Regions from separate parts of the Faunimonas sp. B44 genome, predicted to be linked through region 2. Evidence: predicted binding sites of a transcription regulator. Region 2 holds the regulator's gene; each other region holds the start of a gene.

Region 1 (6,840 bases), on a different contig from region 2:
ACCGGCTCAGCCTCCCGCGCCTCGGCAAAGCGCGGCTCGCCCGCCACCGCCTGCGCGAGGGTGACCGGGTTCGCCGGGTCGGCCGGCACCATCTTGCAAAGCCGGTCGACCTGCCCGTAGGACATTTCCAGCACGCGGCCGACGTCCCGCAGCGCCGCGCGCGCCTGCAGCGTCCCGAAGGTGATGATCTGCGCGACCCGGTCCTTGCCGTAGCGCTCCTGGACATAGGCGATCACCTCGTCCCGGCGGTCCTGGCAGAAGTCGATGTCGAAATCCGGCATCGACACGCGTTCCGGGTTGAGGAACCGCTCGAAGAGGAGCGCGAAGCGGAGCGGGTCGAGGTCGGTGATCGTGAGCGCCCATGCGACGACGGAGCCGGCGCCCGAGCCGCGCCCCGGGCCGACGGGGATGCCCTGCTCCTTGGCCCATTTGATGAAGTCGGAGACGATCAGGAAGTAGCCGGGATAGCGCATCCGCTCGATGATGCCGAGCTCGAACTCCAGGCGCTCCTCGTAGTCGCGTCGGCTCCGCCCCAGCGCAAGACCGTGGAAGGCGAGACGCGCTTCCAGGCCGGCGACGGCCGCCCGTCGAAGCTCCGCCGCCTCCTCGCGCGCCGCCTCGTCCGGATCCTCGGCGGTCGCCGCGAAGCGGGGCAGGATCGGATCCACGACCTGGGGCCGCGTGCGGCACCTTATGGCGATCTCGATCGTGCTCTCGAGCGCCTCCGGCACATCGGCGAAACGCTCCGCCATCGCCGCGCGGGTGGCGAAATGGTGGTCGGCCGTGACCCGGCGCCGGTCGTCCTGCGAGAGGAGCCGCCCTTCCGCGATCGCGAGCAACGCGTCGTGCGCCTCGTGGTCTTCCGCCTTCGGGAAGAAAGGCTCGTTGGTCGCAACCAGCGGGCAGTCGAAGGCATAGGCGAGCGAGACGAGCCCGGCCTCGGCCTGGCGCTCGACCGCCATGCCGTGGCGCTCGATGCTGACATAGAGCCGATCGGCGAAGATCTGCCGGAGCCGCGCGAGACGGGCCTCGGCGAGGCCGGTGTCGCCGTCGGCGAGCACGGGATAGAGCGGGCCGTCATGGCCGCCGGTGAGCGCGATCATGCCGTTGGCGGCGGCGGCGAGAAGCGGCAGCTCGATGGGCTCCGCCCGCCCCGCCTCGTTCATGAAATACGCGCTCACGAGCTTCACGAGGGAGCGGTAGCCTTCGTCGGTCGCCGCCAGGAGGAAGATCGGGGCGGCATGCCGAAGCCGTGCGGACCCGCCGGCGCGCCCGCCCGAGCGCGCCTCCTCCGCCTCGAAGCGGACCGGGAGCTTGCACCCGATCAGCGGCTGGACGCCCGCCTTCGCCGCCTTCTGCGAGAATTCCAGCGCGCCGAAGAGGTTGGCGCTGTCGGTCACGCCGACGGCCGGCATGCCGTCGGCGACGGCGAGATCCACGAGCTTGCCGATCGGGAGCGCGCCCTCGAGCAGCGAATAGGCGGAATGGCAGTTGAGGTGAACGAAGTCCGGTCCGCCGCTCATCCGATTCCTCCCCCGCTTCGACCCGAGGTTTGGACGCAGGCGCACGGGCCCGTAAAGGCCGCCGCCCGCCTTATCCACTCACATGCTCGGCGAGAGGCTCAAGAACCATCCCGCAAGGCTCGTCATGAGCACCGTCACGAGCATGAGATTGATGCTTTCACGGAACACGATCATCTCTCTTTCTCCCCTATATGTTTTCATTTTGTTCTCATCGGGGATAAGAGTCAAGCATGTCCTCACGAAAGCTCGGCAGGAACGATCTCGCCCTCCGAAAGCGTGATGGCGCGGTCCATCCGGGCGGCCAGGGTGAGATTGTGCGTGGCGATCAATGCGGCCAGCCCGGACTGGCGGACGAGCGCGAGGAGCGCGTTGAAGACGTGCGCGGAGGTGCGCGGATCGAGATTGCCGGTCGGCTCGTCGGCCAGCAGGAGCCGCGGGGCATTGGCGACGGCGCGGGCGATGGCGACGCGCTGCTGCTCGCCGCCGGAGAGTTCGGCCGGCCGGTGGTCGGCGCGATGGTCGACGCGGAGATAGGCGAGGAGCTCGCGCGCGCGCTCCTCGGCCTCGCGCCGGCCGAGCCCGGCGATGAGCTGCGGCATGACGATGTTCTCCAGCGCGGAGAACTCCGGCAACAGATGATGGAACTGGTAGACGAAGCCGATCTCGCTCCGCCGCATGGCGGTACGGCCGTGGTCGTCGAGCCTGGCGGTCGGCCGACCGCCGATCAGCACCTCCCCTCCGTCGGGATGTTCGAGGAGCCCGGCCAGGTGGAGAAGCGTGGACTTGCCGGCGCCGGACGGTGCGACGAGCGCGACGATCTCACCGGGGCGGACGGCGAGGCTCGCATTGCGGAGCACCTGGAGCGGCCCGTCGGCCGTGGGATAGACCCGCTCGACGCGGTCGAGCACCAGCGTCGGGCGGGGCTCGCCCTCCCGGAGCGGCTTCGCCGCAGCGGCCTCTTCCTGTGCGGGTCGCTCGTTCATTCGTATCGCAACGCCTCGACTGGATCGAGGCGCGCGGCGCGCCACGACGGATAGGCCGTGGCGAGGAATGAGATCACGAGCGCCATCAGCACGATCGCCGTCGTCTCTCCGGCATCCATGTCGGCGGGAAGGCGGGTCAGGAAGTAGAGTTCGGGAGAGAAGATCTCGGTGCGCGTCATCCAGGAGATCGCCTGGCGGATCGATTCCACGTTGAGGCAGACCACGATGCCGAGTACGAGGCCGGCGAGCGTCCCGACCACCCCGATGCTCGCCCCGGTGATGAAGAACACCCGCATGATGGCGCCGCGCGTCGCCCCCATCGTGCGCAGGATGGCGATGTCGCGCCCCTTGTCCTTCACGAGCATGGTGAGCCCCGAGATGATGTTGAGCGCGGCCACCAGCACGATCAGCATCAGGATCAGGAACATCACGTTGCGCTCCACCTCCAGTGCCGAGAAGAAGGTGACGTTGCGCTGCCGCCAGTCGGTGGTGAAGACCGGCCGTCCCGCGGCCGCCTCCACCACCGGCCGGATCTGCCCGACCCGGTCCGGGTCCTGGATGTAGACCTCGATCGCGCCGGCCTGGTCGACCTGGTTGAAATAGGCCTGGGCTTCGGAGATCGGCATGAAGACGAAGGTCGCGTCGTATTCCGACATGCCGATCTCGAAGATGGCGGTGACCGGATAGGCCTTGACCCGCGGCGCCACCCCCATCGGCGTCACCGCGCCGCGCGGGCTGATGAGGGTGATGCTGTCGCCGGCGAGGAGGCCGAGGTTCTCCGCGAGGCGCGACCCGATCGCTACGCCGCCTCCCGTGTCGAAATCATCGAGCGTGCCGCCCTCCCGCACCGTGCCTGCGATCTTCGGCAGGCGCCGGAGATCGTCCGCGCGCACGCCGCGCACCAGCACGCCGGAGCCGCCACCCGCCTGGCCGGAAGCGAGCGCCTGCCCCTCCACGAGCGGGACGACGAGCGTGACGCCGGAGACCGCCGCCACCCGGCGGGCGACGTCCTCGTAATCGGTGAACGGGGTCTCCACCGCCTGCAGCACGAGATGGCCGTTGATGCCGAGGATCTTGTCGAGAAGTTCGTTGCGGAAGCCGTTCATCACCGCCATCACGATGACGAGGGTGGCCACGCCGAGCATGATTCCGGCGAAGGAGAAGCCGGCGATGACCGAGATGAAGGCCTGCTTGCGGCGGGGCCTCAGGTAGCGGAGCGCGAGGATCCACTCGAACGGGGCGAAGACGCCGGCCCCGCCTGCCGCAGCACCCGTCTCGGCGCTACGCCGACTTTCCCTGAACCAGGCATGCAATCGCGGCATCCAGGCCGAGGGTCTGGCGTTCGCCGGTCGCACGCCGCTTGATTTCGACTTCACCCTTCGCAGCCCCTTTCGGTCCGACGATCACCTGCCAGGGCAGGCCGATCAGGTCCATCGTCGCGAACTTCGCCCCGGCCCGCTGGTCGAGATCGTCGTGAAGGACATCGAGACCGGCCGCCTCCAGCCGGGTCGAAAGCCCGTCGGCCACCGCGTCGGTCGCGGCGTCGCCGGGCTTCAGGTTCACGAGACCGACGTCGAACGGCGCGACGCTGTCCGGCCAGATGATTCCGGCCTCATCATGGCTTGCTTCGATGATCGCCGCCACCAGGCGCGAGACGCCGACGCCGTAGGAGCCCATGTGGACGGGCCGCTCCTGGCCGTCCGGGCCGCTCACTTTGGCCTTCATAGGCTCGGAATACTTGGTGCCGAAATAGAAGATGTGCCCCACCTCGATGCCGCGGGCGGAGATCCGCCGCGCCTCGGGCAGCGCCGCGAAGGCCGCCTCGTCGTGCTTCTCGTCGGTGGCGGCGTAGGGCTCCGTCCAGGCGGCGACGATCGGCGAGAGGTCCGAGCGGAAATCGGTGTCCGCGCCGGGCACGGTCAGCTCGAGCAACCGCCGGTCGCAGAAGACCTCGCTCTCCCCGGTCTCGGCGAGGATGATGAATTCGTGGCTGAGGTCGCCGCCGATCGGCCCGGTATCGGCGCGCATCGGGATCGCCTTCAGCCCGAGCCTCTTGAAGGTCCTCAGATAGGCGACGAACATGCGGTTGTAGGCCTGCCGCGCGCCGTCGGCGTCGAGATCGAAGGAATAGGCGTCCTTCATCAGGAACTCGCGCCCGCGCATGACGCCGAAGCGCGGCCGGACCTCGTCCCGGAACTTCCACTGGATGTGGTAGAGGTTGAGCGGCAGGTCGCGATACGAACGCACATAGGACCGGAAGATGTCGGTGATCATCTCCTCGTTGGTCGGGCCGTAGAGCATGTCGCGCTCGTGCCGGTCGCGGATGCGCAGCATCTCCTTGCCGTAATCGTCGTAACGCCCGCTTTCGCGCCACAGGTCGGCCGACTGGATGGTCGGCATCAGGCACTCGATCGCGCCGGAGCGGTTCTGCTCCTCGCGCACGATCGCCTCGATCTTCTTCAGGACCCGGGCGCCAAGCGGCAGCCAGGAATAGATGCCGGCCGATTGCTGGCGCAGCATGCCCGCACGCAGCATCAACCGGTGCGAGACGATCTCGGCCTCTTTCGGGTTCTCTTTGAGGATCGGAAGGAAGTAACGGGAGAGCAGCATGGTCACTCGATCTTGGCGGCACGGGACACAAGCCCGATCGAAACGGCAATGGCAAGAGCCCGCCGGGTCCGCAACCGTGCGACTGCCCGAACTCGCGGCGGCAGGTGCAAAAAAACGCGCCATTTCAGCCACAAGGATAGTGACAGGCCTGATTCGATCGGCTATGGTCCGGCCACTATAAAGGGTGCCAGAAGCATCCAAGCACCTCGCGGTCCAAGTCTTGGGAGGACGTCATCGTCCGGCGGGTAGTAACGCCGAAGAGATGGCAAGGAAGTCGCGAAGTCTTTGAGCAAGGCCCGGCCTTGCTCTTTTCTTTTTGCGGAAATTTCTGAAGCTCTGCGGATGGGACCTAGAGGATCAGGTCTTCGACCGTTATTCCGTAAACGGCAATCGCTACATAGACCGCGGTGAAGATGATTGCGGCAATGAGCGTCGTGGCCGCGATTCGACGCGCCATGAACGGCTTCAGCGGCGCGCCGTGTTCGGTGCCGAGGGTGACGTCGCCGGCATCCGCCTGGGTGTTCCCTCCGAACGGCAGAACGACGAAGAGCACCAGCCACCAGATGATGAAGTAGATGGCCATCGAACTGATCAGGCTCATCGCTCAGGCCTCCTCCAGCTCGATCAGGGTCCCGGCGAAATCCTTCGGATGAAGGAAGAGCACCGGCTTCCCGTGCGCCCCGATCCGCGGCTCGCCATCGCCGAGCACGCGCGCCCCGCCGGCCCTCAGCCGGTCGCGCGCCGCCTTGATGTCGGCCACCTCGTAGCAGATGTGATGCATGCCGCCCGACGGCGTCTTAGCCAGGAAAGCGGCGATCGGCGAGTCCGGGCCGAGCGGCTCCAGAAGCTCCACCTTGGCGTTGGGCAGCGTGACGAACACCACCGTGACGCCATGCTCGGGCAGCGCCTGGGCTGCCGAAACCTCCGCGCCGAGGACGTCCCGGTAGAGCCGGCTGGCGGCCTGAAGGTCGGGAACCGCCAGCGCGACGTGATTGATGCGCCCGAGCATGAGATCCTCCTCCCCGTCAGTCCGCAACGTGCGTGACGTGAACGATCATCGCCGGCTTCTTGCCCCAGGTCGCGTTCACCGTGCCGCGGACGGCCCGCTGGACCGCCTCGCGCACGAGGCCGGGGTCGCGGCGGCGCGGCTGCGGCAGGGAATCGAGCGCCTCGTCGACGGCGTCGAGAACCGTCTCGAGCATCGGCGCACCCTCGGCATCCTTGTCCGGCAGGCCGAGCAGGACCGCCGTCGGATCCTCAAGCACAACGCCGGCCTCCGACAGCACGATCGCGACCGAAACCGCCCCCGAGAAGGCGAGCCGGCGGCGATCGCCCACGCCGCCGGAATCGGAGCGGACGATCAGCCGGCCGTCGCGGTAGAGCTGGCCGGACGGCACCTTCTCGACGAGCTCGGGATCGCCGGGGCCGAGCCTGGTCATGTCGCCGTTGCGGACCTCGACCACCTTGGGGATGCCGAGCGAGCGCGCGAGCTTCGCCTGTTCGTGCAGGTGCAGCGACTCGCCGTGGACGGGGATGACGATCGCGGGCTTCGTCCAGTCGTAAAGCTGGCGCAGCTCGTCGCGTCGCGGGTGGCCGGAGGTGTGGACGAGCGCCAGCCGGTCCGTGATCACCTCGGCGCCGAGATCGATCAGCGCATTGACTATCGCGTTCACGGCGCGTTCGTTGCCCGGGATGGTGCGCGACGAGAAGATGACGCGGTCGCC
Region 2 (6,840 bases):
CCTTTAGCGTCGCGCCACAGCATTTGCACTCAACCGCTATAATAGGTGTGCCATCCTTGAGAATTGCATAATCAACTCTGTTCTTATACTTTTCAGAAAAATCGGCGCCGTGCTCCGGACACACCTCGTGAGGATTACGGTCATCGTATCCGAGTACGGCCAAGAACGGCAAGATCAGAAATTGCTTTGTTCCTTCTTCGTTTCGACAACTTGGCGCAAGAGCGACCGCGCGTTGGGCGAAGGCGGTTAACTTGTCCCGGAATTCGTCCATCATCAGGCCCTCCGCTAACATCATCTCTGATCCAGTGCCCCCTAAGACCATTCTCTTCGGAAATACGCTCAAGATCAACTCAGGCGTGCGATCCACAGGATTTCGCAATTTTCGCCGACGCTAAACGGCCAAGCGTATGCGACGCGGGCGAGCAGTGGTGCCGCTGATACAGCATCTCCAGGAACGGGATGCCGTTTGCGTGGGAGCACACCTTCAACCTCATCGGTGTTTGACCCTTTGATATGAACTGAGCTGGCTTTCGCGGATGACCGTCGTGACTACCGCGAGCGCTGATTCGTGGCACTGGGCTTCCTCGGCGGTCGGCTACATGTCTTGTGCTTCACACCGATCGTGGGCGGCATCCGGGTGATTAACTTCCGCAAGGCGAACGCGAAGGAGAGCCATCGGTATGAGCAGCAAACCACTGACGAACGAGAGCGGTGAAGTCCGCGAGTTCAAGACTGAGGACATTCCGCGCAATGCGGCCGGCCTGCGAGGTGCTGCCCGCCGACCTGGCCGGGATCCTCCCCGCGCGCCGGCCCGGTCAGCGCGGCCCGCAGCAGAGCAAGCCCTTGAAGCAGCGCGTGCAGATCCGCGTTGACCCACGGATCGTGGACGCCTTCAAGGCGACAGGACCGCGATGGCAGACGCGGATGAACGACGTTCTGAGCGTGGTGGTCGAAATGGACGCCATCGACGATCCCGAGGTGCTATCCGCTGCGTTGAAGAATGCGAAGCGGGGAAGGCGCGCCTAACGATGGCGCCGTTCGAGCGTGGAGTGCCCCACCTGGATGCAAATCGCGAGCACGCGACCAGCTAGTCGCAGCAGACCTTTCGGACGTAGGTGTTTCCATAGGTGATGATGGAATCGGGTGGCACCTGCCTGGCCGATTTGAGGTCCCGCAGGATGGCAGCCGCCTTGTCGGCCGCGAACCGCTGCGCCAAAGTCGCGGCATACCAGCCGTTCGTCGCCAGGTACCCCGCCAACGGGAATGGCGACTGCCGTGCATAGTCCCGAAGCTGGGCAATGTTGTCGAAGCTCTTCACCTGGATATAGCGCGAGTCGAATGGACCCTGCTCGTACTGATCCACGAAGACCCAGGTATGATGCATGAAGCCGGTAACGCCGCTGGCATCGACTTCGTACCATCGATTCTGGTCGGCAACGATCTTGATCGGCGTGTGGTTGGCGAGTTGAACGCGCGCCGCAGCCTTGTCGTCCGGGCGGACCTTCACCTCGGCGAACCCTTTCGGGTGCCGTACGCGGCCCGAACGCGCGCGGCCTTGCAACTCCTCGCCCCGCCCCCCGGCACCCGGATCGTCCGATCTCGGCGGACGCGCAGCGAAGCCAGGCGCACCTCCCGATACGATTCCATATTGCTGCATCTCGCTCATGGAGAGGTATCGGATGTCGTTTGCTTCGTAGCGGAGTGAGAGCTGAAGCAGGCTCGGATCCGCGCCCATCTCGATGATGTACGCGATCACTTCGGCGGTAAGCTGCTGCACGGATGAGACGGCATCGGCGGCGGAGAGCCTGGCGCCATGGCTGAATGACGACTTGTGGACACCGATAGCCCCGGGCTCGGCGGCCCGGTTCACACCACCAAGGAAGGCGAGGGCGCAGGCTGACGCGCAGTCCGCTGCCCTCGGCTGCACGGTGTTCAGCCGGAACACCCGTATCATCCGCCCAAGCTCCATCGCCTTCATCACGCTGCCGCCGGGGGAGTTGAAGACGATGACCTCGGGGTCGCGGCGGCGCACCTCTGCTGCAAAAACGCCCAGATCGTCGGAAGCATCGATGGGCCCAGACACCATCAGCGCGCGGAGCCCTGGCAAGTCGATGAGTTCGTATCTGAGATCGGCGTGCCCGACGCTGGCAGTCAGTGCAGCCGCCGCGAACACGACGGCGCGCGCGCAAGTCCCGAAGCGCCCCCGCGCTGCCGCGCCTCTCCTGACGCGCCGCATCAAGAACGATCTCATGGCCGCCCGTCGATCCCGGTGAATACCCTCCCGTTCACTCATACGGTCAAGTCGATCGCAGCGCGACCCGCCCCGGAACCGCTCGGTTCAGGTGACGCCGGTCCCGCATGAACGCGACCATGTCCGGAGCGCTTCTCCCGGAACGGCAGCCTGCCCGCTCGTCAATACCGGCGGAGGAGGGCGGCGAGGCGGCCCTGGATCTGGACGCGGTCGGGGCCGAAGATGCGCGTCTCGTACGCCGGGTTGGCGGCCTCCAGCGCGATCGAGGCGCCCTTCTTGCGCAGCCGCTTCAGCGTCGCCTCCTCGTCGTCGATGAGGGCGACGACGATGTCGCCGGAATTCGCCGTGTCCTGCCTGCGGATCACCACCACGTCGCCGTCGTGGATGCCGGCCTCGATCATGGAATCGCCGCGCACCTCGAGCGCGAAATGCTCGCCGCCGGCGAGCATGTCGGGCGGCAGGCTGATCGTGCTCGTATGGTTCTGGATGGCCGAGATCGGCACGCCGGCCGCGATCCGGCCCATGACCGGGATGCCGATCGCATCGCCCTGCGGCTCGTCGCTCCGCGGCTGCGGCGGCGCGGCGGAGGCGTCGGGCGCCCGGCCGAGCCGGCCCTCGATCACGCTCGGCCGGAAGCCGCGCTGGCGCGCCGCCCCCGCCTGCACCGCCTCGGGCAGCTTGAGGACTTCGAGCGCGCGGGCGCGGTTCGGCAGGCGGCGGATGAAGCCGCGCTCCTCGAGCGCGGTGATGAGGCGGTGGATGCCCGACTTGGACTTCAGGTCGAGGGCGTCCTTCATCTCGTCGAAGGAGGGCGGGACGCCGCTCTCCTTCAGGCGCTCGTTGATGAAGAGCAGAAGCTCGAGCTGCTTTCTCGTGAGCATCGGTGTCCCCTGGGCGTGGGATGCGGGCGGCCCGCGTACAAATCACGAACGGAGACTAGTCGTTCATGCCCTGTTCCGCAAGTCCGCCGTCAGCGGTCGAGGCGGAGGATGGCGACCGCGTCGCCCGCCGCGGCCGCCGGCGCGAAGGGCGGGCGGACGATCAGCGCGTCGGCGGCGGCGAGCGTCGCCAGCATGGAGGAATCCTGGCGCGGGAACGGCACCGCGACGAGCCGGCCGCCGCTTGGCTCCAGCCGCGCGCGGACATAGTCCTGGCGGCGGTCGTTCGCCTTCATGGTGGCGCCGAGGATCGCGGCCTCCGCCGGCGCCTGCGGCGGCTGCCCGAGCATCGCCTTCAGGAGCGGGCGCAGGAAGATCTCGGCGCAGACCATGGTGGAGACCGGGTTGCCGGGCAGGCCGAGCACGCGCATGCCGGCGAGGCTGCCGACCATGAGCGGCTTGCCGGGCCGCATGGCGATCTTCCAGAAGTCGAGGGTCATGCCGCGGGCGACGAGCGCCGGCTGCACGAGGTCGTGGTCGCCGACCGAGGCGCCGCCGGTGACGACCAGGATGTCGGCGTCGACGGCGAGTCCGGCGGCGTGTCCGATGGCGTCGAGGTCGTCGGCCGCGATGCCGAGGTCGAGCGCCTCGCCGCCGGCCTCCCGGACCAGTGCGGCCAAGCCGAAATTGTTAGAGGAAACAATCTGATCCGGCCCGGGCTCCGCGTCCGGCGGGACGAGCTCGTCGCCCGTCGAGAGGATCGCCACCCGCGGCCGCCGCCGCACCGGGACGCCCGCCCGGCTCATCGCCGCGCAGAGCGCCACGGCACGGGGATCGAGGCGGCGGCCGGCGCGGAGGAGGACCTCGCCTTCCGCGAAGTCGAGCCCGGCGGGGCGGACGAACTGGCCGGGCGAGACGGTGTCGCGCGGAACGATGCCGCCGTCTCCGGAAGGATCAGCGTCTTCCTGGATCAGGATGGCGTCGGCTCCCGGCGGAACGGGCGCTCCGGTGTAGATGCGCACCGTCTGGTGCGGACCCAGGTTTCCCTCGAAGCGCCGGCCGGCGCGCGATTCGCCGATCACCCGAAGCGGCGTTCCGACGGCGACATCGGCGGCGCGCACGGCGTAGCCGTCCATCGCCGAGGCCGGGAACGGCGGCTGCGTCCGCGCCGCCGCGATATCCGCCGCGAGCACCCGGCCGGCCGCCTCGCCGAGCGGCAGGTCCTCGGCCGGCGTCGGCGCGACCCCGGCGAGGAGACGGGCGAGGGCGTCCTCGACCGGGATCAGGCTCACGGGCCGTGCTCCGGAGCGTGCCAGTCGCCGGACCGGCCGCCGGTCTTCTCCTCCACCTTCACAGCCTCGATCACCATGCCCCGGTCGACCGCCTTGGCCATGTCGTAGATCGTCAGGCAGGCGACGGAGACGGCGGTCAGCGCCTCCATCTCGACGCCCGTCCTGCCGTCGACGCGGGCGGTTGCCGCGACGCGCAGGCCCGGCAGCGCCGGGTCGGGCGCGATCTCCAGCGTGACCTGCGTCAGCGGCAGCGGGTGGCAGAGGGGGATCAGCTCGTGCGTCCGCTTGGCGGCCATGATGCCGGCGATCCGGGCGACCGCGACGACGTCGCCCTTCTTGGCGTTGCCGGCGAGGATCAGGTCGAGCGTCGCCGGCGCCATGCGCACGGCCCCGGTCGCCCGCGCGGTCCGCCGCGTGACCGCCTTGTCGCCGACATCCACCATGTGCGCCTCGCCATCGCGCGAGAGGTGGCTGAGTTCGCCGGTCATTGCGCAGCCATGCCGGCCGAGCCCGGGTCGAGCAGCCGGCGGGTGGCGGCGGCGACGTCGTCGGCGCGCATGAGGCTCTCGCCGACGAGGAAAACGTTGATCCCCACCGCCTGCAGTCGCCGCACGTCCTCATGGGTAAAGATTCCGCTCTCGCCGACGAGGAGCCTGTCCCGGGGCACGCGCGGGGCGAGCCGCTCCGAGGTCGCGAGCGTCGTCTCGAACGTCCGCAGGTTGCGGTTGTTGATGCCGAGGAGAGGCGAAGCCAGGAAGAGCGCGCGCTCGAGCTCCGCCTCGTCGTGGATCTCGACCAGCACGTCCATCCGGAGCTCCTCGGCGGCCGCCTCGAGCGCCTTCGCCTCCTGGTCAGTGACGGCGGCCATGATGATCAGGATGCAGTCCGCGCCCAGCGCGCGCGCCTCGAACACCTGGTAGGGATCGAACAGGAAATCCTTGCGCAGCACCGGCAGGGCGACGGCCGATCGCGCGGCAATCAGATGATCGGGATCGCCCTGGAAGGAAGGACCGTCGGTCAGGACGGAAAGGCACGTCGCCCCGCCGGCCTCGTAGGCGCGCGCGAGCGCCGGCGGATCGAAGTCGGCGCGGATCAATCCTCTGGACGGGCTGGCCTTCTTGATCTCGGCGATGAGGCCGAGCCCCCGCGCCGCCACGTCGCGCCGCAGTGCCCGCGCGAAGCCGCGGGGAGGGTCGCGGTCGCGCGCGCGCGCCTGAAGCTCGGCGAGCGGCATGCGCGACCTGGCGGCCGCGATCTCCTCGCGCTTGTAGGCTTCGATGCGCTTCAGGACATCCGCCATCCGATCACCCGTTGGAAACGGCGACGAGCCGGTCGAGGGTCGACCTGGCGCGACCGCTTTCGAGCGTCTCGTGGGCGATTCTCACGGCGTCCTCGATGAGCGCCGCCTTGCCCGCCACCATCAGCGCGGCCGCCGCATTCATCAGCGTGACGTCGCGATAAGGGCCGAGGTCGCCGTCGAGGACACCGAGGAGGGCCCTGGCGTTCTCCTCAGCCGTGCCGCCGATCAGCGCCTCGGGTGCGACCGGGTCGACGCCGAACTCGAGCGGCGTCACCTCGAAGGCGCGGACCTGCCCGTTCTTCAGTTCGGCGACGTAGCTCGTCCCCGTCGAGCTGATCTCGTCCAGGCCGCCGCGGTCGCCGAAGCTGCCGTGCACGACCCAGGCCGCTTCCGCGCCGAGCGCGGCGAGCACGTTCGCGACCGGCTCGATCCATTCGCGGGCGAAAACGCCGAGCATGTAGCGCTTCACGTTGGCGGGATTGCAGAGCGGGCCGAGCAGGTTGAAGATCGTGCGCGTCCCGAGTTCGACGCGCGAAGGGCCCACATGGCGCATGGCCGCGTGATGGTTCGGCGCGAACATGAAGCCGATGCCGGCCTCGCGGATGCACGCGCCGATCTGCTCCGGCGTGAGGTCGATGTTCACGCCGAGGGCGGTCAGGACATCGGCGGCGCCGGAGCGCGACGACAGCGCGCGGTTGCCGTGCTTGGCGACGGGAACGCCGGCGCCGGCGACGACGAGCGCCGCGGCGGTCGAGATGTTGTAGGTGCCGGACGCGTCCCCGCCCGTGCCGACGATGTCGATCGCCCCTTCGGGAGCCTCGACCGGCGTCATGCGGCCGCGCATGGAAGCGACCGCGCCGGCGATCTCCTCGACGGTCTCGCCGCGGGTGCGCAGCGCCATCAAGAAGCCGCCGATCTGCGCCGGCGTCGCCTCGCCCGACATCATGATGTCGAACGCTTCCCGCGCTTCCTCGCGGGTGAGCGGCGTTCCGGCGGCGACCTTTGCGATGAAGGTCTTCATCCAGGCTCCGTTCAGGCCGCGCTGAGGCGCCCGCCGGCGCCGTTGAAGGCCGCGGCGATCTCCAGGAAGTTCCTGAGGATGCGGTGGCCGTGCTCCGA
Region 3 (6,840 bases), on a different contig from region 2:
GGTCGGGACGATCGCGAGCTTCCTGATTCTCGCCACCCGCGGGCGCGGCCTGGTGCCCGACCGGATGCAGTCGCTCGCCGAGATGTCCTACGAGTTCATCGCCGGCATGCTGCGCGAAACCTCCGGTTCGGAGGGCATGCGCTTCTTCCCGCTCGTCTTCTCGCTCTTCATGTTCGTGCTGTTCGCGAACCTGTTCGGGATGATCCCCTATTTCTTCACGGTCACGAGCCACATCATCGTGACCTTCGCGCTCGCGCTCCTCGTCATCCTGACGGTCGTCATCTACGGCTTCTACCGGAACGGCACGCGCTTCCTGCACCTCTTCGTGCCGGAGGGCGTTCCGGGCTATCTCGTGCCCCTCGTCGTGCTGATCGAGGTGATCTCGTTCCTGTCCCGCCCGATCAGCCTTTCGGTCCGCCTCTTCGCCAACATGCTGGCCGGCCACATCACGCTGAAGGTCTTCGCCGGCTTCGTGGTCAGCCTCGGCGCGTTCGGTGTGGTGGGCATGGGCGGCGCGATACTGCCGTTCCTGATGGCGATCGCGCTCACCGCGCTCGAGTTCCTGGTGGCATTCCTGCAGGCCTACGTCTTCGCGATCCTCACCTGCATGTACCTGAACGACGCGATCCATCCCTCGCACTGAGGGGCGGTCGCAACCCGCAACCCTGTTTCAATCCGATCGACCAAAGGAGTTTCAACATGGATCCGCAAGCTGCTGCCTTCATCGGTGCCGGTATCGCCTGCCTCGGCATGGGCGGCGCCGGCATCGGCCTCGGCACGATCTTCGGCAACTATCTGGCGGGCGCGCTGCGCAACCCGTCGGCCGCCGACGGCCAGTTCGGCCGGCTGATCTTCGGCTTCGCCGTGACGGAAGCGCTCGGCATTTTCTCGCTGCTGATCGCGCTGCTCCTGATCTTCGCGGTCTGATCTCCGCGACCTGACTGTCTCGGGCCGTCGACCTCGGCGGCCCGCAAGCATTGGAGAAGGCGCGGGTGATCTCACCGGCTTTTGCACAGACGCACGGCGAGACGACCGAAACGGTCGCAGCGACGGAGGCGCACGGGGACGGGGCGCATGGCGCCTTTCCGCCGTTCGATCCCTCGACCTTCGCCTCCCAGCTGTTCTGGCTGATCATCAGCTTCGGCCTGCTCTATTACCTCATGAGCAAGGTCGCGCTGCCGCGGATCGCCACGATCCTGGAGGAGCGGAACGACCGCATCGCCGACGACCTCGCCGAGGCCGAGCGGCTGAAGCGGGAGACGGACGAGGCGATCGCCGCCTACGAGCAGGCGCTCGCGGAGGCCCGCCAGCACGCGCACGCCATCGCCCAGGAGGCCCGGGACGCGGTGAAGGCCGAGCTCGACGCCGAGCGGGCCCGGCTGGAATCCGAACTGGACGAGCGGGTCGCGGCGGCCGAAGGCCGGATTTCCGAAATCAAGTCGGGCGCGCTCCGCGACGTCGACGCGATCGCCAAGGATGCGGCGGAGGCGATCGTCGAGGTGCTGATCGGCCCCGAGGTCGGTCGCGGCGAGATCGAGAACGCGGTCAACGCCGCCATGTCCGAGAGGAGCTGATTATGGACGCGACAGCGTGGGCCTCGTTCTGGGCCTTCATGGCCCTGATCGCCTTCCTCGGCATCCTCGTCTACCTGAAGGTGCCCGCGATGGCGGCCGACTGGCTCGATTCCCGGGCCGAGCGCATCCGCCGCGACCTCGACGAGGCGAGGCGGCTCCGCGAGGAGGCGCAGGCGCTGCTCGCCGACTACCAGCGCCGCCGCCAGGAAGCCGAGGAGGAGGCCGAGGCGATCGTGGATCAGGCCCGCCGCGAGGCCGAGGCGATCGCGACCGAGGCGCAGCTCCGCATGGGCGAGTACATCGAGCGCCGGACCCGGCTTGTGGAACAGCGCATCGGACAGGCGGAAGTGCAGGCGATCGCGGAAGTGCGCAGCCGCGCCGTCGACGTCGCCGCGGAGGCCGCCACGCGTATCCTTTCCGAACGGGGGAGCGGCGAGACCGGCCAGCGGCTCGTGCGGGATTCGATAGAGCAGGTTCGCAGCAATCTGAACTGATCGAGCGGCACCCGAAGTCTTGAACGGCGGTCCGGCGGGCCGCCGTTTCTGCGTCCGGCCAAGAGCCAGTGTCGGGCGGCCCGCGTCAGACGGCCGGGATCAGGGCCGCGACCGGCGAGAAGCTCCGGCGGTGCAGGCGGCATGGGCCGAGGGCTGCGAGCGCCGCCTGATGGGCCCTCGTCGAGTAGCCCTTGTGGCTCGCCAGCCCATATCCTGAGAACACGTCGTCGCAGCGCGTCATCAGCCGGTCGCGCACGACCTTCGCCACGATCGAGGCCGCTGCGATCGAGAGCGAGAGCGCATCGCCGTCGATGACGGCGCGCGTCTCCACGGGGATCCGCCGCGGCACGTCGCGGCCGTCGATGAGAACGGCATCGGCGGGGCGGCAGAGGCCGAGGAGGGCGTTCCGCATGGCCTGAAGGGTCGCTTCCCGGATGTTGATCCGGTCGACGGTCGCGACACAGGCGAAGGCGAAGGATATCTCGGCGACGCCGCAGATGGCGCCGAAGAGCTCCTCCCGGCGCTTCGCATCGAGCACCTTGGAATCGGCGATGCCTTCGGGGATGCGGTCGGGGTCGAGCACGACGGCGGCCGCGACCACCGGCCCGGCGAGCGGGCCGCGCCCGGCCTCGTCGATCCCGGCCACGCGCCGGAAGCCCGCCGCCAGGAGCTGCCGCTCGAAGCGGAAATCGGCGACGATCGCCGCATTGCCCACTGCACCCATGGACTCGCGATAGCGCCGGAGCGCAGGTCAGGCAATGCGTCCTTCAGATCAGGCTGAGTTGTCCACCGATCGGAACGGGCGGCTTGAAGAGATCCGTCCTCAGGGGCTGCCGCTCGGCGTTGAGCCCGAGCCGCTTCGCGGCGAGCTCGAAGCGGCGGCCGATCTGCCAGGCATAGGGACCCGTGCCGCGCATCCGGGTGCCCCAGTTCGAATCGTAATCCTTGCCGCCGCGCATCGAGCGCATCACCGAGAGGACGTGCCGGTAGCGGTCCGGATGGTTCGCCATCAGCCATTCCTGGAAGATCGGGCTGACTTCGAGCGGCAGCCGCAGGAGCACGTAGCCGGCCTGCCGCGCGCCGGCAGCCGCTCCGGCTTCCAGCAGGCGCTCGATCTCCATGTCCGTGAGGGCAGGGACGATCGGGGCCGTCATGATGGTGACGGGAATGCCCGCCTCGGAGAGCTTCCGGATCGTCTCGAGCCGCTTCGTCGGCGTCGCCGCCCGCGGCTCCATGCTGCGGGCGAGCTTGCGGTCGAGGGTCGTGACCGAGAGCGCCACGCGCGCCAGGCCGCGCTCGGCCATCGGAGCCAGGATATCGATGTCGCGCGCGACGAGCGCCGATTTCGTGACGATCCCGACCGGGTGGTTCGTCCGCGAGAGGACCTCCAGCACCTGCCGCATGATCCGATGCTCGCGCTCGATCGGCTGGTAGGGATCGGTGTTGGTGCCGATGGCGATCGTCCTCGGGACGTAGCCGGGCTCCGCCAGTTCCTTCTCGAGGAGCGCTGCGGCATCCGGCTTGGCGAATAGGCGGGTCTCGAAATCGAGCCCCGGCGACAGGCCCATGTTGGCGTGCGTCGGGCGCGCGAAGCAGTAGGTGCAGCCGTGCTCGCAGCCGCGATAGGGGTTGATGGAGCGGTCGAAGGAGATGTCCGGCGACGCATTGCGCGTGATGATCCGCTTCGCCTTCTCGATCTGCACCTCGGTGCGGATGGGCGGGAGGTCTTCGATGGTCTCCCAGCCGTCGTCGAAGGCGATCCGCTCCTCGCGCTCGTAACGGCCGGAGACGTTCGTTTGCGCGCCGCGGCCGCGACGCCTGTCGGGCAGGATTTCGCATGCGACGGGCGCGCCGGGGGGGCGGCCGCGGCTTGGCTTCGTGCCGGGTACCGTCTGGAGATGCTGCATCTGTGCCATGACGGGACACTAGGTCAGCCGTGAGAATAAAACAAGAACAAAAAGGGTCCGCTTGAGCCTGGTCTGGTGCCCCGGCTGCGCAGCCTCTAAGAGGGCCGGATGATCTCCGCCTTCATCGAGTACCGAGACGACCCGGAGGGGCTCGCGCGGACATTGGCGAGCCTGGTTCCGGCGGCGGTCGAGGGCGTGGTGAAGGACGCATTCGTCTTCGCCCGCGAGAGGAACGGAGACGTTGCGGCGGTGACGGAAGTCTCGGGCGCCGTCCTTCTGGCCGGGCAATCGCCGTCGCAGGCGGCGGAGCACGGGCGGGGCGAATGGCTACTGCTGCTGGAGGCCGGCGCCACGCTCGAGGACGGATGGACCGCCGCGGCTCGGAGCTGGGGCGGAACGCGCGAGGCACCCGCGCGCTTCCGCAGAGTGAAAGGCTCATTCTTCGCAAGGGTTTGGCCGCGCGGGCGGCCGCTCGCCTCGGGCCTTCTCATCCGCCGCGACCGCTTCCGATCCGTCGCCGCTTCCAGCGATTCGCTTGGCGCGGTGGCGTCGGGACGTGCCGCAGGCAAGCTCGATGCGAGGATCGTACCCGCGCGCCCGTAGCTCAGCCTTCGCCGGCGCCGCGCCGGAGGTGCTCGTCGAGGCGCGGCATGATCTCCACGAAGTTGCAGGGCATGTGCCGGTAGTCGAGCTGCGCCTGAAGGATGCCGTCCCACGCGTCGCGGCATGCTCCCGGCGAGCCCGGCAGGACGAAGATATAGGTGGCGCCGGCGACGCCGCCGGTCGCGCGCGACTGGATCGTGGATGTTCCGATCTTGTCGTAGGACAGCCTGTGGAAGACTGTGGAAAACCCGTCCATGCGCTTCTCGAAGAGCGGCTCGACGGCTTCCGGGGTCACGTCGCGGCCGGTGAAGCCGGTACCGCCGGTGGTGATCACGACGTCCACGCCCGGATCTGCGATCCACCGCCGCACCACCGCCCGGATCCGCTCCACGTCGTCCGTGACGATCGCCCGGTCCGCGAGGACGTGGCCGGCGTTCTCGATACGGCCGACCAGGGTGTCTCCCGACCTGTCGTTCGCCATGTCCCGCGAATCCGAGACGGTCAGCACGGCGATCTTCAACGGAATGAAGGGGCGGTTCTCGTCGATGCCCGGCATGGGTGTCCTCTTCGGCTCGTATCGTGCACGGCGGATGCGGCGCAGCGCTCATCCGCCCTTCAACGCCTTCTTCACGTCCAGCAGGTCCCGCCAGGCGAGCCGCTTCTGGAGCGGCTGGCGGAGCAGATAGGCCGGGTGCAGCGTCGCCATAGTGCGAACCGCGCGGCGGCCGGTCTCGTAGGTCCGCCACTTGCCGCGGAGCTTCGTAATGCCTTCGGCCGTCTCCAGGATGACCTTCGCCGAAGCGCCGCCGAGAAGGACCAGCACGTCCGGGTCGACGAGCTCGATCTGGCGCCTGATGAACGGCTTGCAGATCTCTGTCTCCTGCGGGGTCGGCGTACGGTTCCCGGGCGGGCGCCAGGGGATCACGTTGGCGATGTAGACGGAGCCGCGGTCGAGCCCGATGGCGGCGAGCATGCGGTCGAGGAGCTGGCCCGAGCGCCCGACGAAGGGCAGGCCCTGCAGGTCCTCCTCGAGCCCAGGCGCCTCGCCCACCAGCATCAGGCGCGCTTGCGGATTGCCGTCGGCGAAGACGAGGTTCGTCGCCGTCAGGCGGAGGTTGCAGCCTTCGAAACCGCGGAGGATGGCCTCGAGCTCGGCGAGCGAGCCGGCGCTCGAGGCCGCTTCCCGCGCGAGCATCGCCGTGCGTTCCGAAGGCATCGCGACCGCCGGCTGCGCAAGCCGCTGGCCGGCCGGGGGGCGGGCGGGTTCCGGCGCTTGCTGCCGCGCCGATGTAGGCGATTGGGCAGGAGCACCCGCGCGGGGCTCCCGCGGCTCCGCGGGCCGCCGCCGGTTCGCCTGCTCCGCCGCGGACAGCGCGAAGCGGTCGGTTCCCGCCTCGTCCAGGGCGAGATCGACGCCTGCCTCGGCATAGAAGGCGAGCAGCGCCTCGATGGCGCGCGTGTCGACGGTCCCGACCATGGCCTTCCTTGTCACAACGGGAGAAGAGCCGCAAAGCGGATCGTGTCGCGGTCCATGCGCCGTGGGCCGTCGCTCGCGCTCCTTGACCGGTGGACAGCCGCCGGGCCGCTGTCTATCCAGACTTTCGTGCCATCGGCGCCGCTGATGCGGGTGAGGAGCCATCATGAGCGACCAGGACGCGCTGCCCGAGCGCGAGAGCATGGAATACGACGTCGTGGTGGTCGGCGCCGGGCCCGCGGGGTTGTCGGCGGCAATCCGCCTCAAGCAGATCGCGCCCGAACTCTCCGTCGTCGTCCTGGAGAAGGGCTCGGAGGTCGGCGCGCACATCCTCTCCGGCGCGGTCATCGACCCGATCGGCCTCGACCGCCTGCTGCCCGACTGGCGCAGCGAGGAGACGCCCGTCCGCACCCCGGTGACGGAGGACCGCTTCCTCTATCTCGGCCCGTCCGGCGCGATCCGCCTGCCGAACTTCATGATGCCGCGGCTGATGGACAATCACGGCAACTTCATCGTCTCGCTCGGGAGCGTGTGCCGCTGGCTCGGCGAGAAGGCCGAGGCGCTCGGCGTCGAGATCTATCCGGGCTTCGCGGCCGCCGAGATCCTGACGGACGACCGGGGCCGCGTGGTCGGCGTGGCGACCGGCGACATGGGCGTCGGCCGCGACGGCAAGCCGGGGCCGAACTACCAGCGCGGCATGGCGCTCTTCGGCAAGTACACGCTCGTCGCCGAGGGCGCGCGGGGCTCGCTCGCCAAGGACCTCATCCGTCGTTTCGCGCTCGACGAGG

What was found. The regulator LexA, encoded in region 2, represses DNA repair genes until DNA is damaged. The targets are predictions, from matches to a motif close to TGTTCNNNNTGTGTTCNG.
Region 1: a site for LexA is predicted at 1,716-1,733, ahead of dnaE (DNA polymerase III subunit alpha). Genes of this name have one in related genera too.
Region 3: a site for LexA is predicted at 4,007-4,024, ahead of ACUN0C_RS07560 (PA0069 family radical SAM protein). Genes of this name have one in related genera too.

Annotation. Positions count from the first base shown of each region.
Region 1 covers NZ_JBQYEX010000002.1:555,490-562,329, forward strand. The annotation lists gene dnaE (DNA polymerase III subunit alpha) at 1-1,523, opposite strand, end outside; gene ACUN0C_RS05890 (ABC transporter ATP-binding protein) at 1,760-2,506, opposite strand; gene ACUN0C_RS05895 (lipoprotein-releasing ABC transporter permease subunit) at 2,503-3,828, opposite strand; gene proS (proline--tRNA ligase) at 3,788-5,116, opposite strand; gene ACUN0C_RS05905 (DUF1467 family protein) at 5,466-5,717, opposite strand; gene mce (methylmalonyl-CoA epimerase) at 5,721-6,125, opposite strand; gene ACUN0C_RS05915 (ribonuclease J) at 6,142-6,840, opposite strand, start outside.
Region 2 covers NZ_JBQYEX010000018.1:4,688-11,527, forward strand. The annotation lists gene ACUN0C_RS18210 (type I restriction endonuclease) at 1-274, opposite strand, end outside; gene ACUN0C_RS18215 (BrnA antitoxin family protein) at 751-1,026, shown strand; gene ACUN0C_RS18220 (SH3 domain-containing protein) at 1,088-2,239, opposite strand; gene lexA (transcriptional repressor LexA) at 2,413-3,132, opposite strand; gene ACUN0C_RS18230 (molybdopterin molybdotransferase MoeA) at 3,222-4,421, opposite strand; gene moaC (cyclic pyranopterin monophosphate synthase MoaC) at 4,418-4,909, opposite strand; gene trpC (indole-3-glycerol phosphate synthase TrpC) at 4,906-5,721, opposite strand; gene trpD (anthranilate phosphoribosyltransferase) at 5,726-6,742, opposite strand; gene ACUN0C_RS18250 (anthranilate synthase component II) at 6,754-6,840, opposite strand, start outside.
Region 3 covers NZ_JBQYEX010000003.1:302,300-309,139, reverse strand. The annotation lists gene ACUN0C_RS07585 (F0F1 ATP synthase subunit A) at 1-643, shown strand, start outside; gene ACUN0C_RS07580 (F0F1 ATP synthase subunit C) at 700-927, shown strand; gene ACUN0C_RS07575 (F0F1 ATP synthase subunit B) at 993-1,574, shown strand; gene ACUN0C_RS07570 (F0F1 ATP synthase subunit B family protein) at 1,577-2,068, shown strand; gene ACUN0C_RS07565 (ribonuclease HII) at 2,154-2,792, opposite strand; gene ACUN0C_RS07560 (PA0069 family radical SAM protein) at 2,836-3,975, opposite strand; gene ACUN0C_RS07555 (glycosyl transferase family 2) at 4,084-4,578, shown strand; gene moaB (molybdenum cofactor biosynthesis protein B) at 4,580-5,134, opposite strand; gene ACUN0C_RS07545 (uracil-DNA glycosylase family protein) at 5,183-6,055, opposite strand; gene ACUN0C_RS07540 (4Fe-4S dicluster domain-containing protein) at 6,219-6,840, shown strand, end outside.